Regions from separate parts of the Clostridium sp. TJA020 genome, predicted to be linked through region 1. Evidence: a T-box and tRNA genes for the amino acid it is inferred to sense, from the RefSeq annotation. Region 1 holds a T-box; the other holds one or more tRNA genes.
The links. A T-box is a leader RNA that pairs with one kind of tRNA and senses whether it is charged. The one in region 1 lies ahead of metG (methionine--tRNA ligase), so its partner is inferred to be a tRNA-Met.
Positions count from the first base shown of each region.

Region 2: it encodes a tRNA-Met, which carries the amino acid that the T-box ahead of metG (methionine--tRNA ligase) is inferred to sense. The anticodon was not compared.

Region 1 covers NZ_JBZEFC010000005.1:58,516-67,879, reverse strand. The annotation lists gene AC4FQ1_RS09180 (Na+/H+ antiporter NhaC family protein) at 1-1,136, shown strand, start outside; gene AC4FQ1_RS09175 (Hsp20 family protein) at 1,281-1,757, shown strand; gene AC4FQ1_RS09170 (FUSC family protein) at 1,780-2,268, opposite strand; T-box leader at 2,408-2,645, shown strand; gene metG (methionine--tRNA ligase) at 2,710-4,671, shown strand; gene AC4FQ1_RS09160 (methionine--tRNA ligase) at 4,750-6,126, shown strand; gene AC4FQ1_RS09155 (Crp/Fnr family transcriptional regulator) at 6,331-7,005, opposite strand; gene AC4FQ1_RS09150 (TatD family hydrolase) at 7,106-7,891, shown strand; gene AC4FQ1_RS09145 (resuscitation-promoting factor) at 8,115-9,170, shown strand; gene rnmV (ribonuclease M5) at 9,332-9,364, shown strand, end outside.
Region 2 covers NZ_JBZEFC010000006.1:86,922-96,285, reverse strand. The annotation lists gene AC4FQ1_RS10160 (NAD(P)/FAD-dependent oxidoreductase) at 1-14, shown strand, start outside; gene ptb (phosphate butyryltransferase) at 205-1,113, shown strand; gene buk (butyrate kinase) at 1,137-2,204, shown strand; gene AC4FQ1_RS10145 (AIM24 family protein) at 2,326-3,153, shown strand; gene AC4FQ1_RS10140 (YerC/YecD family TrpR-related protein) at 3,243-3,557, shown strand; gene glmM (phosphoglucosamine mutase) at 3,631-4,977, shown strand; gene thiT (energy-coupled thiamine transporter ThiT) at 5,030-5,731, opposite strand; TPP riboswitch at 5,769-5,875, opposite strand; gene AC4FQ1_RS10125 (cyclase family protein) at 6,326-6,958, shown strand; tRNA gene AC4FQ1_RS10120 (tRNA-Met) at 7,047-7,122, opposite strand; gene AC4FQ1_RS10115 (hypothetical protein) at 7,193-7,357, opposite strand; gene AC4FQ1_RS10110 (cysteine desulfurase family protein) at 7,549-8,694, shown strand; gene thiI (tRNA uracil 4-sulfurtransferase ThiI) at 8,691-9,364, shown strand, end outside.

The sequences.
Region 1 (9,364 bases):
CAATTGCAGGACTTGCAATAATATCAACTTGGATAGGGTTAGAAGTAGGACTTATAAATGATTCATTTACTCAAATTGGAGTTAAAGTTGATTCTTTTGGTGTTTTTCTTCAAACTATTCCATATAGATTTTATAATATTTTAATACTTGCATTTGTAGTTATTACATCTGTTATGCTTAGGGATTTTGGACCTATGAGAAAGGCTGAAGTTAGGGCTAGAAAAGGTATTAAGGATAAAAAATCGGAGCTTGAAAGTATAAGTACAGAAGATGAGATGAAAGTAAAAGAAGGAGTTAAGCTTAGTATTTGGAATGCAATAATCCCAATAGGAGCACTTATAATATCAGCTCTTATAAGTTTTTATTATAGTGGATATACAAGTATAATAGGTGGAACTGATGTAGCACTTAGAGAAGTTGTAACTAATGCACCGTTTTCTTTTACAGCAATAAGAGAAGCATTTAGTGCAGCTGATGCATCAACAGCACTTTTCCAATCAGCAGTATTTGCATCAATAATAGCAATTGCTATGGGAGTTTGTAAAAAGATATTTACTGTGTCAGAAGCTGTTGAAGTTTGGGTAGATGGAATGAAAGGTCTTATAATAACTGGAGTAATTTTATTACTTGCATGGTCATTAAGTTCAGTAATAAAAGATTTGGGAACTGCTAAATATTTAGTTACATTATTATCTGGATCAATACCATCATTTTTACTTCCAAGTATTATATTTATATTAGGAGCTGTAATATCATTTGCTACCGGAACTGCATATGGAACAATGGGAATACTTATGCCTCTTGCAATTCCTCTAGCTCATTCAATATCACCAGATATGAGCTATATAGTATTAAGTACAAGTGCTGTACTTACAGGAGCAATATTTGGAGACCACTGTTCACCAATATCAGATACAACAATACTTTCATCAATGGGAGCTGGATGTGATCATATAGAACACGTAAAAACACAAATGTGGTATGCACTGTTTGTTGCAGGAGCCACAATAATATTAGGTTATATACCAGCTGGATTAAATGTTCCTGTTTATATAATATTACCTGTTGCAATAATAGTACTTGTAATTGCTGTTAAGTTTATAGGAAAACCAGTGGATGAAGTTGTGGAAAATTAATATATTAATTTTTAAAAGTGTGGATAATTTCCACACTTTTTTATTAGAATAATTAATAACTTACCTAATATATAAATTAAAATGTGTCAGTATAATATTTATATTAATAAGTTATAATAAGAAAAATTTTATAAGAGGGATATTATGAATAGAAGAATAGGAAATAGAAATATTATTAATAACATAGGAGATTTTTCTAATATATTTAGTCAAACATTTTCTAAGTTTTTTAGTAATATAAATATTGGTTCAATTGAAGAATTTTTTAATGAAGGTGATTTTATAAATGTAAATATGAAAGAAGATGAATCTAAATATATAATAGAAGGAGTATTTCCAGGGATAGATAAAAAAGATATAAAAGTAGATTATAAAGATGATTATATATATATAAATATAAATCGAAGGCAAGTATTTTCTAATGGTTATAATATGTCTATGGTTGTATCAGAATTTGGTGATGGATTTTCTAGAGAATTTTTTGTTCCAGATTCAGATATATCATCACTTAAGGTATCATTTAAAAATTATAGATTAAAATTAGAAATACCTAAACTAAATTATAGATTACCAGTTGATCAGAGTGAGATTATTGATGTTGTAGATTATAAAGAAGAATAAAGCTATAGTTTTTACTATAGCTTTATTCTTTCTCCTCAGGTGGATTAAAATATTTATTTATTAGTATTGCTACGATTATACCTATTGCGGTATCTATGCTTCTTCCAATGGCATAAGCATAAGATTGAGGTCCACTATAATTAATCATTATACCTATAAGTACTATACATGCAATTGTAACTGATCCTGGTTTATTAAAAAGGTTACAAGTGTAAATTACAGCAACTATACCAAGTCCAGTTATAAATGCGCTATAATCATATAAGAAGGTAAATTTAATCATAATAAATATAATTAACATACCAAATATACCACCAATTATAGTGCCGATAAGTCTATTTTTACCCATGGTAAAGGAACTTGAGACTGTATCCTTCATACAAATAACAGCAGCAATACATGCATAAAATGCGTTTTCTCGTCCTAGAAATTGAAATATAATCATACAAACAGTAACCGCAAGAGCTGTTTTTATATTACGTAAACCAACCCTATGCACGTTTAACTTCATAATTAAAACCCCCAAAATAGATTTTTAAATATTATAACACATAGAAGTAAATAATTTTATTAATAAAGATTACAATTTAAAAACAATTGACATATAAAAATATATAGAATATTATATATTTAAAATATTAAAATTAAAGATAAATGCTATGAAAAGAAGAGTAGTAAAAGTATGTATCTAAAGAGAGCTAGCAATTTGCTGAAAGCTAGTGTTATAGACTTTTATGAATATGGCCTTGGAGCACATCCTTTGAGCTTAGAGAGTTAGAAGGATACGGGAACAACCGTTATATTGTAAGGTAAATTTTATTACCTATTGAGTTTTTTGTCGTGAGGCAAAGGAGAAATAGAGTGGTACGCGTATATAACGCCTCTATGCATTATGCATAGAGGTTTTTTTATAGTAAAAGATATATTTATATAAATAAAGGAGGATTTTAAGATGTGTAAGAAACCATATTATATTACTACACCTATATATTATCCATCAACGAAGTTACATATAGGTAACACTTATACAACAGTTGCAGCTGATGCAATAGCAAGATTTAAGAGATTAACAGGATATGATGTAATGTTCTTAACAGGAACAGATGAACATGGTCAAAAAATTCAAAGAATAGCTGAAGAAAAAGGTATAAAACCTATAGAGCATGTAGATGAAATAGTTGCTGGAATAAAAGACCTTTGGAGCATGATGAATATAAGTTATGATAAGTTTATAAGAACAACTTATGATTATCATGTGGAAGCAGTTCAAAAAATATTTAAAAGATTATATGATCAAGGAGATATATATAAGAGTTCATATGAAGGGTTATATTGTACTCCATGTGAATCATTTTGGACAGAAAGTCAATTAGTAGATGGAAAGTGCCCAGACTGTGGAAGACCAGTTGAAACTTCAAAAGAAGAAGCTTATTTCTTCAAAATGAGCAAATATGCTGATAGATTAATTAAATATATAGAAGAACATCCACATTTCATACAACCAGAATCTAGAAAAAATGAAATGTTAAATAACTTCTTAAAACCAGGATTACAAGATCTTTGTGTTTCAAGAACTAGCTTTGATTGGGGAGTTCCAGTAACATTTGATGAAAAGCATGTTGTTTATGTATGGATTGATGCATTATCAAACTATATAACTGCATTAGGATATGGAAGCAATAACACAGAATTATTTGATAAATACTGGCCAGCAGATGTTCACTTAATAGGCAAGGATATATTAAGATTCCATACAATTTATTGGCCAATAATGTTAATGGCTTTAGATTTACCATTACCAAAACAAATATTTGGTCATGGATGGTTACTTGTTGATGGTGGAAAGATGAGTAAATCAAAAGGTAATGTAGTTGATCCAGTTACATTAGTAGAAAACTTTGGTGTAGATGCTGTTAGATATTACTTATTAAGAGAAATACCATTTGGAGCAGACGGATTATTTAACAACGAAATATTTATAAAGAAAATAAATTCAGATCTTTGTAATGACCTTGGAAATTTACTTTCAAGAACAGTTGCAATGATAGAAAAATATTTTGATGGAGTTATTCCAGCACCAGTAGGTAAGGAAGATGTAGATGATGAGCTAATTAACTTAGCATTAGAAACTCCAAAGAAGGTTTCAGAATCAATAGATGCATTAAAGCTTCCTGAAGCTTTAGAAAATGTATTTGAATTAGTTAGAAGAGCTAATAAGTATATTGATGAAACAACTCCATGGATATTAGCAAAGGATGAAGATAAAAAGGAGAGACTTGGAACAGTTCTTTATAATTTAGCAGAAGCTTTAAGATTTACTTCAGTTTTATTATCATCATTCTTACCAACAACTTCAGAAAAAATAAATGAACAATTAGCTGTTACAGCAACTGATTGGAATTCATTAGAAGGATTTGATGGAACTGCTCCTGGAACAAATGTTAAAAAAGGAGATAGTTTATTCCCAAGAATAGATGTTGATAAAAAGCTTGCTGAACTTGAAGAGTTAAGAAAAGCTCAAATAGAGGCTAATTCTAAAAAAGAAGAAGTTAAAGAAGACGTTAAAGAAATGCAACCAATTAAAGAAGAAATAACAATAGAAGATTTTGAAAAAATAGATTTAAGAGTAGTTAAAGTTTTAGAGTGTGAGCCAATAAAGAAAGCTAACAAATTACTTAAATTAAAAGTTGATTTAGGTGGAGAAGTTAGACAGGTAGTTTCAGGAATAGCAAAACACTTTAAACCAGAAGATTTAATAGGAAAAAATGTTGTACTTGTTGCAAACTTAAAACCTGTTAAGTTAAGAGGTGAATTATCACAAGGTATGATAATTGCTGCATCAAATGACGATGATAGTATATTAAACTTAGTTAATCCAGGAGATAACTTACCAACTGGAAGTATAGTAAGATAAATAAAAAAACACTAGATAGGAAGTCAGCTTGTATAAGGTTGGCTTCTTTTTGTATAAAATAGGAAGGGGTTTGAGAAAATGAATATAGTAGTAGGTAATGCGTGGCCATATGCTAATGGAAAGTTGCATTTAGGACGGATAGCAGTTTTTCTTCCAGGGGATATATTAGCAAGGTATCATAGAATGATGGGAGATAATGTAGTATTTATATCGGGCAGTGATGCACATGGTAGACCAGTAAAGTTAAAGGCTTTAGAACTTGGAATAACACCAGAAGATACACTTAAAAAATATAATGATGAATTTATAGAATGTTTTAATAAATTAAATTTTTCATTTGATTTATTTACCAATACGGATACTAAATATCATAAGGAAAATGTAAAAAAATTCATACAAAAATTATATGAAAGTGGTTATATATATGAAGAAGTTTATGAAAATAATGATAAGAATTTAATATTTTCACTTTCAAAATTAGAAAATGATGTAAAAAGAATATTTATAAAACAAAATGACTGGAGAAAAAATGCTGAAACAATAACAAAAAGATATTTAGATGAAGGATTAAGAGATAGATCTATAACAAAAGAAATTGATTGGGGGATAGATGTACCTTTTAAAGGTTTTTCAAATAAAAAGATATTCGTTTGGATTGAAGCTCTTATGGGATATTTAACTGCAACAAGCAAATGTATAGAAAATAAATTAGATAATAAGTTATCTGATTACTGGGATAGTGAGGATAGTAAAGTTTATTTAGTTCATGGAAAGGATAATATACCATTTCACACAATAATTTTTCCTGGAATATTAGTAGCATTAGGTTTTAAAAATCCAAATATAACTATAGTTTCTAGTGAACATTTAAAACTTGAAGGTAAAGATTTTTCTACAAATAAAAATTGGGCCATTTGGGTAGATGAAATATTAGAAAAATACAATGTAGATTCATTAAGATATTATTTAATAAATAATGGACCTGAAGAGACTATAACAGATTTTAAATGGAGAGATTTTATAAATTTAAATAATAGAGATTTAGTTTTTGAATTAGATAGTCTCTATAAAAAAACAATAAAAACAAGTGATTTTTCTTATTTAGATAATATAGAAAGAGATAAAATGTTGGATTTATATTTTAGTGTTGGAGAGAAAATAGAACAATGTAAATTTAAGTCTGCAATTAGGCAAATTTTTGCATATATAAAGGAAGAAAATAAAAAAAATAATCCAAAGGTTGAAAGTATTATAAATTTAGCGAATGTATTAGAGCCATTTTTACCAGAAACATCAAAAAAGATAAAAGATAATTTTGAAGTAAGTGGTGGAGAGTGGAATTTAATAAACGTAAGGAAAACATCTATTATAAAATCATATAAATCATTATTTGAATTAATAGATAGGAAAAATATTATAGATGAAATAAAAAAATTAAAAGAAAATAAAATATAAAAAAATCCTAGAATATCTAAAATAGGGGGACTAGATATTCTAGGAACCAATCAATTAAGATGGTTATAAGGGGTAAATAATAATGCTTTAACTACTTTACAATTAAATAATAACTTAGTAATATGTCAGTTTTGTGTCAAAATATATAATAAAATATTAAATGATAATTATTCTAAATAAATAATAATGAAAATATTAATAAAATTAGATTGTTATTTTGTCGAAATTCAATATTTTAATTGTTTTTCTATCATAGTCAATTATTTCTTCATTTTTCATTCTGATTAATTCTCTAGATAATGAAGGTCTTTGAACTCCGAAGGAGTTTGCTAGAGCTTGCTTTGTCATATTTAAGTTTATTATATTACTATTTTGTTTTTTTGATTCAATCAATAAAAATTCACAAATCATAGCTCTTAATGATTTTGATGACACTTGTTTTAATTTTTGACTTAATAATAGTGCCTTGTTAGATAATAGTGCTAAAAATGCTAATAATAATTTTTGGTTTTCTTGAAGTAAAGAAGTTATTTTCTTTTTATTTATATGAAGAATTAAACTATTATTTTTACTAACTACATCCATAGGATAAGTATTCTTGTTTCCAAATAATAAATTTTCACCAAACATATTAGAAGCTTCAAGGGTTGAAACAATTAAAACATTTCCATTTTCATCATTTTGTTGAATTTCAACTACACCAGATATTACTATGCTTAAATTATTGCAAATATCATTATTAAAAAATATAACTTCTTCTTTAGAGTATTTCTTTATTGATACTAAAGGGTCTGATATAATCGCTTCTATTTCTTCAAATTCAAAATCTTTGAACAACAATGATGATTTTATTATATTTATTAATTGCGTGTTTTTCATGTGTTTCAAATCCTTTCACTAATGTATATATTTTTTCAAAGTGCTTATATTGTATAATAATATATGTAATAAAATTTTAAAAGAGGGAGATTTGCTATTAATGGATAATAAATACAAAATATTTGATACACATGCACATTATGATTCTGAGGATTATGATGTAGATAGAGAAGAAATTTTAAATGAATTAAAAAATAATGGGGTTATTGGAATTTTAAACTGTGCTTCTTCATATGAAAGTATAGAAGTAACTTATAAGCTTACACAAACATATGATTTTATATATGGCGCATTAGGAATTCATCCTGAAAATGCTAATGAATTAACAGATAAAGTATTAAAAGAATTAAGAGATTTAATAAAGTCAAATGAAAAAATAGTTGCTGTTGGTGAAATTGGATTAGATTATTATTGGGAAGAAAATCCTCCAAAAGAAGTTCAACAAGATGTATTTAGAAAACAAATGAAACTTGCAGAAGAATTAAATTTACCTGTAATAATACATGATAGAGATGCACATAAAGACACATTATATATAATGAAAGAATTTCCAAAAGTTAAGGGTGTAGTTCATTGTTTTTCAGGAAGTGTAGAGTTTGCAAAAGAATGTATAAAATTAGGATATTACATAGGTTTTACTGGTGTTGTTACATTTAAAAATGCAAAAAAAATAGTAGAGGTTGCAAAAGAAATTCCAGTTAACAGAATGCTTGTAGAAACTGATGCTCCATTTATGGCTCCAGTACCAAATAGAGGAAAGAGAAACAGATCTGATTATATAAAAGAAGTTATAGAGAAAATAGCAGAAATAAGAAGCATGAATCCAGAAGAGTTAAATATTGAGCTTAATAACAATTTTTACAACTTGATTAATAAGGAAAAATAATGTAAACTTAAATGGAATTAATTTACAATTAATTCTCGGAGATACTTAAACAATATACCATGGACGCAGGGAACTCATTTAGTGCTAAATTATAATAAAAAAAATATATGCATAGCACTGCATTTTCAAGGTTTAGCGCTAGTAAGCAAGAGAGTGTAGATTTGACAAGGTACTAAAAACTAAGTATAATGCAAAAGACACTCTTGCCAAAGGAGGGAAATCAATGGTAGAAAAATTTAAAACTTTTATGAAGAAAAGTTTTTCTAACGGTCCGAAGGCAAAAATAGTGATATTAACTGCAGCTATTGCTGTAGTCATAGTAGCCACTACAGTTGCTACAATGAGAAAGACAGTTAAATTAAGTATTGACGGAAAAGAAGAAACATTTATCACATATAAAGGGACTGTTAAAGATGCGTTGCAAGATAAAGGAATAGGTTTATCAAATTATGATAAGGTGCAACCATCCTTAGAATCCAAAATTAAAGAAGGTCAGGAGATTGCAGTTGATAAAGCTGTGCCGATCAATATTAAGTTTGCAGATAAAGATGTTAAAATTTATTCAGCAGAAGACAATATTGAAGATGTTTTATTAACTAGTAATGATCAACTTAAAAAACAAGGAGTAGAATATGTAGATGGTATAGATGAAGTTAAACCAGAACTAAATACTCCAATTACAGAAAATATGGATGTTAGTATTGTTAAGGTAGAAAGCAAGAAGGTTACAGAACAAAAGGCAATACCTTATGATACAGTAACTAAGAGTGATGAAAGCCTTGAGAAAGGTAAGAAACGAATTGAAGCTGAAGGTAAAAACGGAAAGCAAGAGGTTACTTACGAAATAGTATATAAAGATGGAAAAGAAGCTTCAAAGAAAGAGGTAAGTAGTAAAGTTGTTGCAACTCCTGTTAATGCAGTGGTTGTACAAGGTACAAAGAATCCAGTTAATTATATACCAAATAGAGGTGATTCAGTACAATATAAGAAACACTTAGTTATGGAAGCAACAGCATATTCTGGTCATAGTACTACTGCAACTGGTGTTGCTCCTGTGTACAACCCTGGTGGAGTTAGTACAATAGCAGTAGACCCAAGAGTTATTCCTTTAGGAAGCTTAGTATATGTAGAAGGTTATGGATATGCTAGAGCGTCAGATACTGGTGGGGCTATAAAAGGAAATATAATAGATGTTTATTTAAATAGTTCATCAGAATGTAATCAATGGGGAAGAAAATATGGAGTAGATGTTTATATAGTATCTTATCCGGGTGAATAGTTTGATTTTAAAGAGATAACAGATTAGTTATCTCTTATTTTTTTGTATATAATAGTTATGTATTATTATTTGACATGATGTATATATATATGTAAATTATTTATATATGAGTGCTAAGAATAAATGATTAGCGAAAGGAAGTAAAGCTTGTGGATAAGAAAATTATAAAAGAAGTTATAGTAGTTGAAGGTAGA
Region 2 (9,364 bases), on a different contig from region 1:
ATTGTGTAAAATAAAATGAAAAAAAGTAGCTTTTTGAGCTACTTTTTTTGAAATAAATTTTCTGACAATTTAAGTTTTAAAGTAATTATCTGATACAATATAAATATAATTTGTTACAAAATTAACAACAAAAAATACCAGAAGTATTATTAAAAGTACACTAAATCAATGATTTTAAAATATAAAAGGTAAGAGGTGCGGTAAATGAGTAAGAATTTTGAAGATTTATTATCAAAGGTTAAAGAAGTTGAACCTAAAAAGGTAGCTGTAGCTGTAGCACAAGATGAACCAGTATTAGAGGCTGTAAAATCAGCAAAAGATAAAGGTATAGCAGATGCAATATTAGTTGGAGATAAACATGAAATAAAAAAAATTGCTGATAAAATAGGAATGGATTTATCAGGATATGAAATAGTACATGAAAAAGATAATAAAAAAGCAGCTTTATTTGCAGTACAACTTGTATCAAGCGGAAAAGCAGATATGGTCATGAAGGGATTAGTAGACACTGCAACATTTTTAAGAAGCGTGTTAAATAAGGAAGTTGGATTAAGAACTGGAAGACTTATGTCACATGTTGCAGTATTTGAAATAGAAGGAATAGATAGATTAATATATCTAACAGATGCAGCTTTTAATACGTACCCAGATTTAAAAGCGAAAAAACAAATAATAGATAATGCAGTTTCAGTAGCTCATGCTTGTGGATTACAAATGCCAAAGGTAGCACCAATTTGTGCAGTTGAAGTAGTAAATCCAGATATGCCAGCAACTTTAGATGCTTCATTATTATCAAAAATGAATGATAGGGGACAAATAAAGGGTTGTATAGTTGATGGACCTTTAGCCCTTGATAATGCATTATCAGAAGAAGCGGCACATCATAAAGGAATATCAGGACCAGTTGCAGGAAAAGCAGATATAATAATGCTTCCAAATATAGAAACAGCTAATGTTATGTACAAATGTTTAACTTATACTTCAAAATCAAAAAATGGTGGACTATTAGTTGGAACATCAGCACCAGTTATATTAACTTCAAGAGCAGATTCATTTGAAACAAAAGTTAATTCAATAGCATTAGCAGCATTAGTTGCTGAATCATTAAAGTAGAATTTATTGGGAGGTAGTAATAGATGTCATATAAATTATTAATTATAAATCCAGGGTCAACTTCAACTAAAATTGGAGTTTATGAAGATGAAAGAGAAGTATTAGAAGAAACTTTGAGACATTCATCAGATGAAATAGCAAAATATGCTACAATATTTGATCAGTTAGATTTTAGAAAAGAAGTTATATTAAATGTATTAAAAGAAAAGAACTTTGATATAAATACATTAAATGCCGTAGTTGGTAGAGGTGGAATGCTTAAACCAATTCCAGGTGGTACTTATAAAGTAACAGATCAATTAGCAGAGGATTTAAAAATTGGAGTTCAAGGACCACATGCTTCAAATCTAGGTGGAATATTATCAAAGGAAATTGCCGGAGAATTAAATATACCAGCTTTTATAGTTGATCCTGTTGTTGTAGATGAATTAGATGATGTAGCAAGAATTTCAGGTGTACCAGAACTACCAAGAAAAAGTAAATTTCATGCATTAAATCAAAAAGCAGTAGCTAAAAGATTTGGAAAAGAAAGTGGAAAAGGATATGAAAATTTAAATTTAATAGTTGTACACATGGGTGGAGGAGTATCCGTTGGAGCTCATAAACATGGTAGAGTTGTTGATGTAAATAATGCATTAGATGGAGATGGTCCATTTTCACCAGAAAGAGCAGGTGGAGTTCCATCAGGTGATCTTATAAAAATGTGTTTTAGTGGAAAATACAGTGAGAAAGAAGTTTATACTAAGTTAGTAGGTAAAGGTGGATGTGTAGCTTACCTTGATACAAATGATTTTAGAGATGTTAGAGATGCAGCTTTTAAAGGGGATAAGGAATCTAAATTAATATACGATGCATTTATATATCAAGTAGCAAAAGAAGTAGGGGCAATGGCAACAGTATTAGAAGGAAAAGTAGATAAGATAATTTTAACTGGTGGTATAGCTTACTCAGAAGAAGTTGTAAGAGATATAAGCAAGAGAGTAGATTGGATTTCAGAAGTTAAAGCATATCCAGGAGAAGATGAATTATTAGCTTTAGCACAAGGTGCTATAAGAGTATTAAATGGTGAAGAAGAAGCTAAAGTTTATTAATTAATTTAGTTTTGAGAATAGATATTAATTTATTAATCCGTTGAATAAAAAAAAGAGATATGTCTATAATGTAGATGTATCTCTTTTTTAGATACATAATACCTAATTATTGGAGGTTATTATGAGGACAAGCTTAAATTTTGAAAATCAATTAACTATGATAGCTCAGATGACAAATGATTCTAGGTTTCAAGTTTTAGAATATGATGAGTTAAATGGTGCTGTTGATGTAGATACGGCTTTTGATTTAAATATTATGAAAAAAAGTGGAATTAAATTAAAACAAATAAGAATAATATTAAATGAAAGTCGTGTTAAAGTAGAAAGTGGAGCTTTAAGTTACATGAAAGGTGACATAAATATAATAAATAAAACTGGAGGTTTAATTGGTATATCAAAAAAATTTATATCAAGCAAATTGACAGGGGAGGAAATGTTCAAGCCTACATATGAAGGTAGTGGAGAAATTTTTTTAGAGCCATCTTTTAAACATTATGCACTTATAGAACTTCAAGATGATGAGATAATAATAGATGATGGAATGTTTTTGGCAAGTGAAGAAGAGGTTTATTTAGAAGCAACTGGTCAAAAAACATTTTCTGCTGTACTTTTTGGAGAAGAAGGTTTATTTCAAACAAAAGTTTATGGAAGTGGAATTGTTGCATTAGAACTTCCTGTACCAGAAAATGAAGTTTTTGTTTGTAGATTAAATAATGATACTTTAAAAATTGATGGTAGTTTTGCAATTTTAAGAAGTGGAAATATAAAGTTTTCAGTAGAAAAGTCTGCAACTTCAATGATAGGAAGTGTAGCAAGTGGAGAAGGATTTTTAAATGTTTATAGGGGAACTGGTGAGGTATGGTTAGTTCCAACTAAAATAGTTTATGATAAAATTAGAGAGATAAATAAAAAAGATAATTTTAAAAGAGAAGATTTTTATGATAAATAATGTAAATTCTTTTGTGTAATAAAGTTGTGAATTATTAAATTAAAGATGATATAATATAGGGTATATTTATAAAGTACGGAGGAGAAATTATGAGTACACTAAATTCAAAGATAAAAGGTGAGGATATAGAGTTACTTTTTGAATGTATATTAAAATTAGAAAATAAGGATGAATGTTATAAGTTTTTTGAAGATATAGCAACAATTACTGAATTAAAAAGCTTATCTCAAAGAATATGGGTAGCTAAGTTATTGAAAGAAAAGAAAACTTATACAGAAATTGCAGAAGAAACAGGAGCTAGTACTGCTACTATAAGTAGAGTAAATAGATGTTTAAATTATGGAAGTGACGGATATAAAATTATTTTAGATAGAATTAATAATGAAAAAGTTGTCAATAAATAATGAAACAAATATAATATAGTAGTAGAAAAGTTAAAAATAGTTAACTTAAAAGAACAGAAAGAGGTAAATTTTTATGAGTAGAATGTTTGGAACTGATGGAGTAAGAGGAGTAGCAAATACAGAACTTACTGCTGAACTTGCATATAATTTAGGAAGAGCTGGAGCTTATGTATTAACAGAAGGCGCTCATAAACCAAAAATATTAGTTGCAAAAGATACTAGAATATCAGGAGATATGTTAGAGGCTGCATTAGTTGCTGGTATATTATCTGTTGGAGCAGAAGCAGTTGTGCTTGGAGTTATACCAACACCAGCAGTTGCACACTTAACTAGAGAGTATGGAGCAGATGCTGGAGTTATGATATCAGCTTCACATAACCCAGTAGAATATAATGGTATAAAATTCTTTAACAACAAAGGTTACAAGCTTTCTGATGAACTTGAAGATGAAATACAAAGAGTAATAGAATCAGGTTTTGAAGGAGTACCAAGTCCAGTAGGAACAGCACTTGGAAGGGAAAGAGTAGAAGTTTCAGCTTTAGAAGATTATATTGAGTTTGCAAAAAGTACAACAGCAGTAAATCTTTCAGGATTAAAAATAGCATTAGATTGTGCAAATGGAGCGGCATATAAAGCAGCTGTGCAAGCTTTTAGAGATTTAGGAGCAGAAGTTTATGTTATAAATGATAATCCAGATGGAACAAATATAAATGAAAATTGTGGATCAACTCATCCAGAAGAACTTATGGAATATGTGGTTAAAAAGGGTTGTGATGTTGGATTCGCATTTGATGGAGATGCAGATAGATGTTTAGCTGTTGATGAAGAGGGAAATTTAGTTAATGGAGATTTTATATTAACTTTATGTGCTAAATATTTAAAAGAAATAGGAAGACTTAAAGAAGACACTTTAGTAGTTACAGTTATGAGTAATTTAGGACTAGATATTGCTTGTAAAGAATTAGGAATAAAAACTGTAAAAACTAAAGTTGGAGATAGATACGTATTAGAAGAAATGCTAGATAAGGGATACGTAATTGGTGGAGAGCAATCAGGTCATATTATATTCTTAGAATGTAATACAACAGGAGATGGATTAGTTACTGCATTACAAGTTGCATCAATATTAAAGAGAAGCAATAAAACTTTAAGTGAGTTATGTTCAATTATGAGAGAGCTTCCTCAAGTTTTAGTAAATGCAACAGTACCTAATGATAAAAAAGATATTTACTTAAAGGATGCTGAAATAATAGCTGAAATAGAAAGAATGGAAAAATTAATGGATGGAAGAGGACGGGTTTTAATAAGACCTTCAGGAACAGAACCATTAGTTAGAGTTATGCTAGAAGGTGAAGATCAAGAAGAAATAGATAATCTAGCTCATAACTTAGCTGATATGATATTAGATAAGTGTAAATAAATTTTAATTATAGTTAAAATGAGAAGTTATTTTAAAATAACTTCTCATTTTTTTATACAGCTTTTATTGAATTATCAGTAAACTCGGGGTTTAAGGTTCTTAATAATCTACTTGTTGGAATAAGTTTTAAAATAATCATGCATATTATCATTTCAGCTCCAACTAAAGGAAGATTTACTACTGCTGAATATAATAACGCACCCATTTCAGCTGGTGCAAATGAACCAAAGAACACGACTCCTGATATAAAGTGACATAAAAATTTTGTAAGAAATGCTACAAAGACACCTAGCAATCTATGATTTTTTCTGAAATAATTTATTCCAGCAAGTCCCATAGCTAGTGATGGTAATGGATAATCAAAAAGCATTTGAATTGGATGTATTATATATGGATCAGTGAATAAATTAATTATTCCGTACAGAAATCCAGTTAAAAAACCTATTTCTTTACCATAAGCAAATGCTATTATAAGTATTGGTACCATACAGCCTAAAGTTATACTTCCTCCTTGAGGAAATCTATATAGTCTAAAAACATTAAGAATTGTAGAAAGTGCTAAGGCGATAGCTATATTGGTCATTATTCTTGCATTTAATTTAATTTTTCTAAATTTAAATAAAGCAAAGAATAGAACCAAACAAGCGATTATAGTTAGTATAGACATAGGACTTTCTAAAATTGTCCTAAATTTTTCTGGGATATTTGTATAAAGATTTGTAAATCTTTCTCCCCAATCATTTAAAAATTCCATAAAAAAAACCTCCTATTTGTGCTAGAAGGACGTAAAAGAACTGAGTCTTTTGCTTTCCTACGCCGGTATTATCCAGATCAGGTTAAAGGGTTAATGCTAATATATAAGCATTTCTCAGCCACAAAGGCACCCCTAGCACATAAAATAATATTTTATTGACAAGCTTATTGTAATATTACAGGTTTATAATGTCAATAAATTTCAAACATTAAATGAAATATAAGTTAATAAGTGGTAAAATTTAATGGTGATTAAAGCTTATAAAAATAATTATAGTATATAGTTGGATTTAAATAATCGTATTAAAATAATCGTATTAAAATACAAATAGCTATAAACTTTTTATCATATAGACTGGAGAAAATGTAATTTAAAATACGAATATAATTTTTTTATTTATATGTTGAGTTAGCAAGAACATCATTTATAGAATAGGTTATGTATCTAAGTTAAGAAATTTTCCTGAATATATTAAAGGAGTGAATTAAGTTAATAATAGATAGAGTAATTTAAAATAGTAATTATTATTTTAAATATATAGTTAAAGCATCTATAAAGATTAAATAAAAATATCAAAATGAAAAGGTGATTAAAGTGAAAATATATGATTTAACACATTATTTAGAAGATAATATGACTTCTTATTCAGAAGAAGAAGGATATTTTAAAAAAGAATTAAGTACAATAGATAAGGAGGGATACAATGTATTAAAAATATCTTTATCATCACATACTGGAACTCATATGGATTTTCCAAGGCACGTATTTAGTGATGGGAAATCCTTAGATTCTTTTAATGTAGAAGACTTTATAGGAAGAGCATATATGATAAATTGCAAAGAAAGAAATATAATAGACTTAAAGTTTATTTTAAAGTATAAAGAGGAAATAGAAGAGTGTGAGTATTTAATATTAAATACAGGATATGAAAAATATTGGAATGATAAAAAATATTTTTTAAATTATCCTAGATTATCTTATGAAGCATCAAGATTTCTTAGTAACATAAGAACATTAAAAGGCATAGGGGTGGACTGTATATCTATTGATTGTGAAGATGATGAAAAGTTAATAAATCATAAAAATCTTTTGAAAAATAATAAGCTTATAATAGAAAACCTTTGTGGATTAGATAAAATAAATGGTAATTTTAAGATAATAATAGCACCATTAAAAATAAAATCTGGAGATGGAGCACCTTCCAGAGTTTATGGAATAAATAATTAAAGAAAATATAAGTTAAAGAAGACTTCAATTAAAAATAAAATTTTAATTAAACTTAAAAGCTAGTTAGAAATCTAACTAGCTTTTTTTTTGGTTGCGGGAGCAGGACTTGAACCTACGACCTTCGGGTTATGAGCCCGACGAGCTACCAACTGCTCCATCCCGCGATATTTATTTAAATCATTCAGTAGGTTAACTATACTCCTAAATAAACACTTTGTCAACTAATTTATAAAATTATATAATTTTTACTTCTTTATGACCACAAGTAGGGCATTTAAAATTAATCTTTTCTATCTTTGAATTATCATAAGCATATAAGTCTTCATTCATAATATCTCCACAAATAGGACAAATTAAAGTTTTTGAATTATTATTTGAAATTTTAGTTTTATTATTCATGATATCATCTCCTAAAAATAAGATATCACATTACTGAAAAAAGTAAAATGAAAATATTACTTTAAAAAAATAGAAAAAGCTGATATTATATCAATAAAGTTAAATCATAGTAAACATATAGGAATACTAAGAATATAATTTGGAATTAAGTTTATTTTAAAGGTAAATACTAATAAAAAGGAGGTATTACTTTGGAGATTTATTTAGATAATTCTGCAACTACAAAACCTTATAAGGAAGTAATTGAAGTTATGGGAGATGCAATGGAAAAATATTATGGTAATCCATCATCTTTACATAAGATAGGAATAAAATCAGAAAAAAAGTTAGATGAATGTAGAGAATACATAGCTAGTACTATAAATGCAAATAAAGACGAAATTTATTTTACTTCTGGTGCAAGTGAAGGAAATAATTTAATTATAAAAGGTATACCAAAGAGCGGAAATCATGTTATAACAACTAAATTTGAACATCATTCAGTTCTTAAAGTATATGAGGATTTAGAGAAAAAAGGTATTAATGTTACATATTTAGATGTTGATAAAGATGGAATGATTTCTTTAAAGCAATTAGAAGATTCAATAAACAAAGATACAGTACTTATATCTATAATGTTTGTAAATAATGAAATTGGTTCTATTCAAGATATACAAAAAATAGGAAAACTTATAAAAGAAAAGAGTAGTAGAGCGAAATTTCATGTTGATGCAGTTCAAGCTTATGGAAAATTTTTTATAGATGTTAAGAAAATGAATATAGATATCCTAACTACAACAGGACATAAATTTCATGGTCCTAAGGGAACTGGCTTTTTATATTTAAAAAAAGGAATAAGACCAAATTCTTTAATACATGGAGGAAGCCAAGAAAGTGGATTAAGAGCTGGCACTCATAATATTCCAGGAATAATTGCACTTAAAAAGGCGTGTGAAATATCTTGTAGTAATATATCAGAAAATTATGAGAATGTTCTAGAGTTAAAGACGTATATGATAAATAAATTAAAAGAAATAGATAATATTTATATAAATAGTCCTAATGATGAAAAACACTCTCCATATATATTAAATATTACATTTAAAGGGGTAAGAGCTGAAGTGTTACTTCATATGTTAGAAGAAGATAACATATATGTTTCAACTGGATCTGCTTGTACATCAAAGACTAATATAGCAAGTGGAAGTTATGTTTTAAAAGCAATTGGTCTTTGTGATAAAGATGCTGAAGGTGGAGTAAGATTTTCTTTTAGTGAAGATAACACAAAAGAAGAAATTGATATAGTTATAAATAATTTAAAAAGGTCATTATCATTTTTAAGGAGGATAAAAAGATGAGTAAACTTATATTAGTGAAATATGCATCTGAAATATTTTTAAAAGGACTTAACAGAAATAAGTTTGAGAAAAGGTTAAGAGATAATATAAAGAAGAAGCTTAAAGGATTAGATTTTGAAATATTAAATGATCAAAATAGATATTTTATTAAAATAGATAATATAGAAGAAGGAATTAAAAGAATAAGAAAAGTATTTGGAATAGCAGAAATATGTGTAGTGACACAAGTTGAAAGAGATATGGATGCTATTAAGGAAGAGGTTTTAAAGAAAATTAAAGAATCAGAACCAAATACATTTAAAATTCAAACTAATAGAGCTAATAAGAGTTTTAAAGGAACGTCTATGGATATATCAAGAGAAATAGGAGCATATGTTCTTTCTATATATGAAGATAGTTTGGAAGTTGATGTTAAAAATCCTGAGTGCTTAGTTAATGTAGAGATAAGAGATAAAGCTTATATATATACTAATGCAGATAGAATAAAGGCAGTAGGAGGACTTCCTTATGGAATAAATGGTAGTACAATGCTTATGTTATCAGGAGGAATTGATTCTCCAGTAGCTGGTTATTTAATGGCGAGACGTGGAGTTGAACTTAATTACATTTACTATCATAGTCATCCATACACATCAGAGAGAGCAAAGGATAAAGTAAAAGAGCTTGCAAA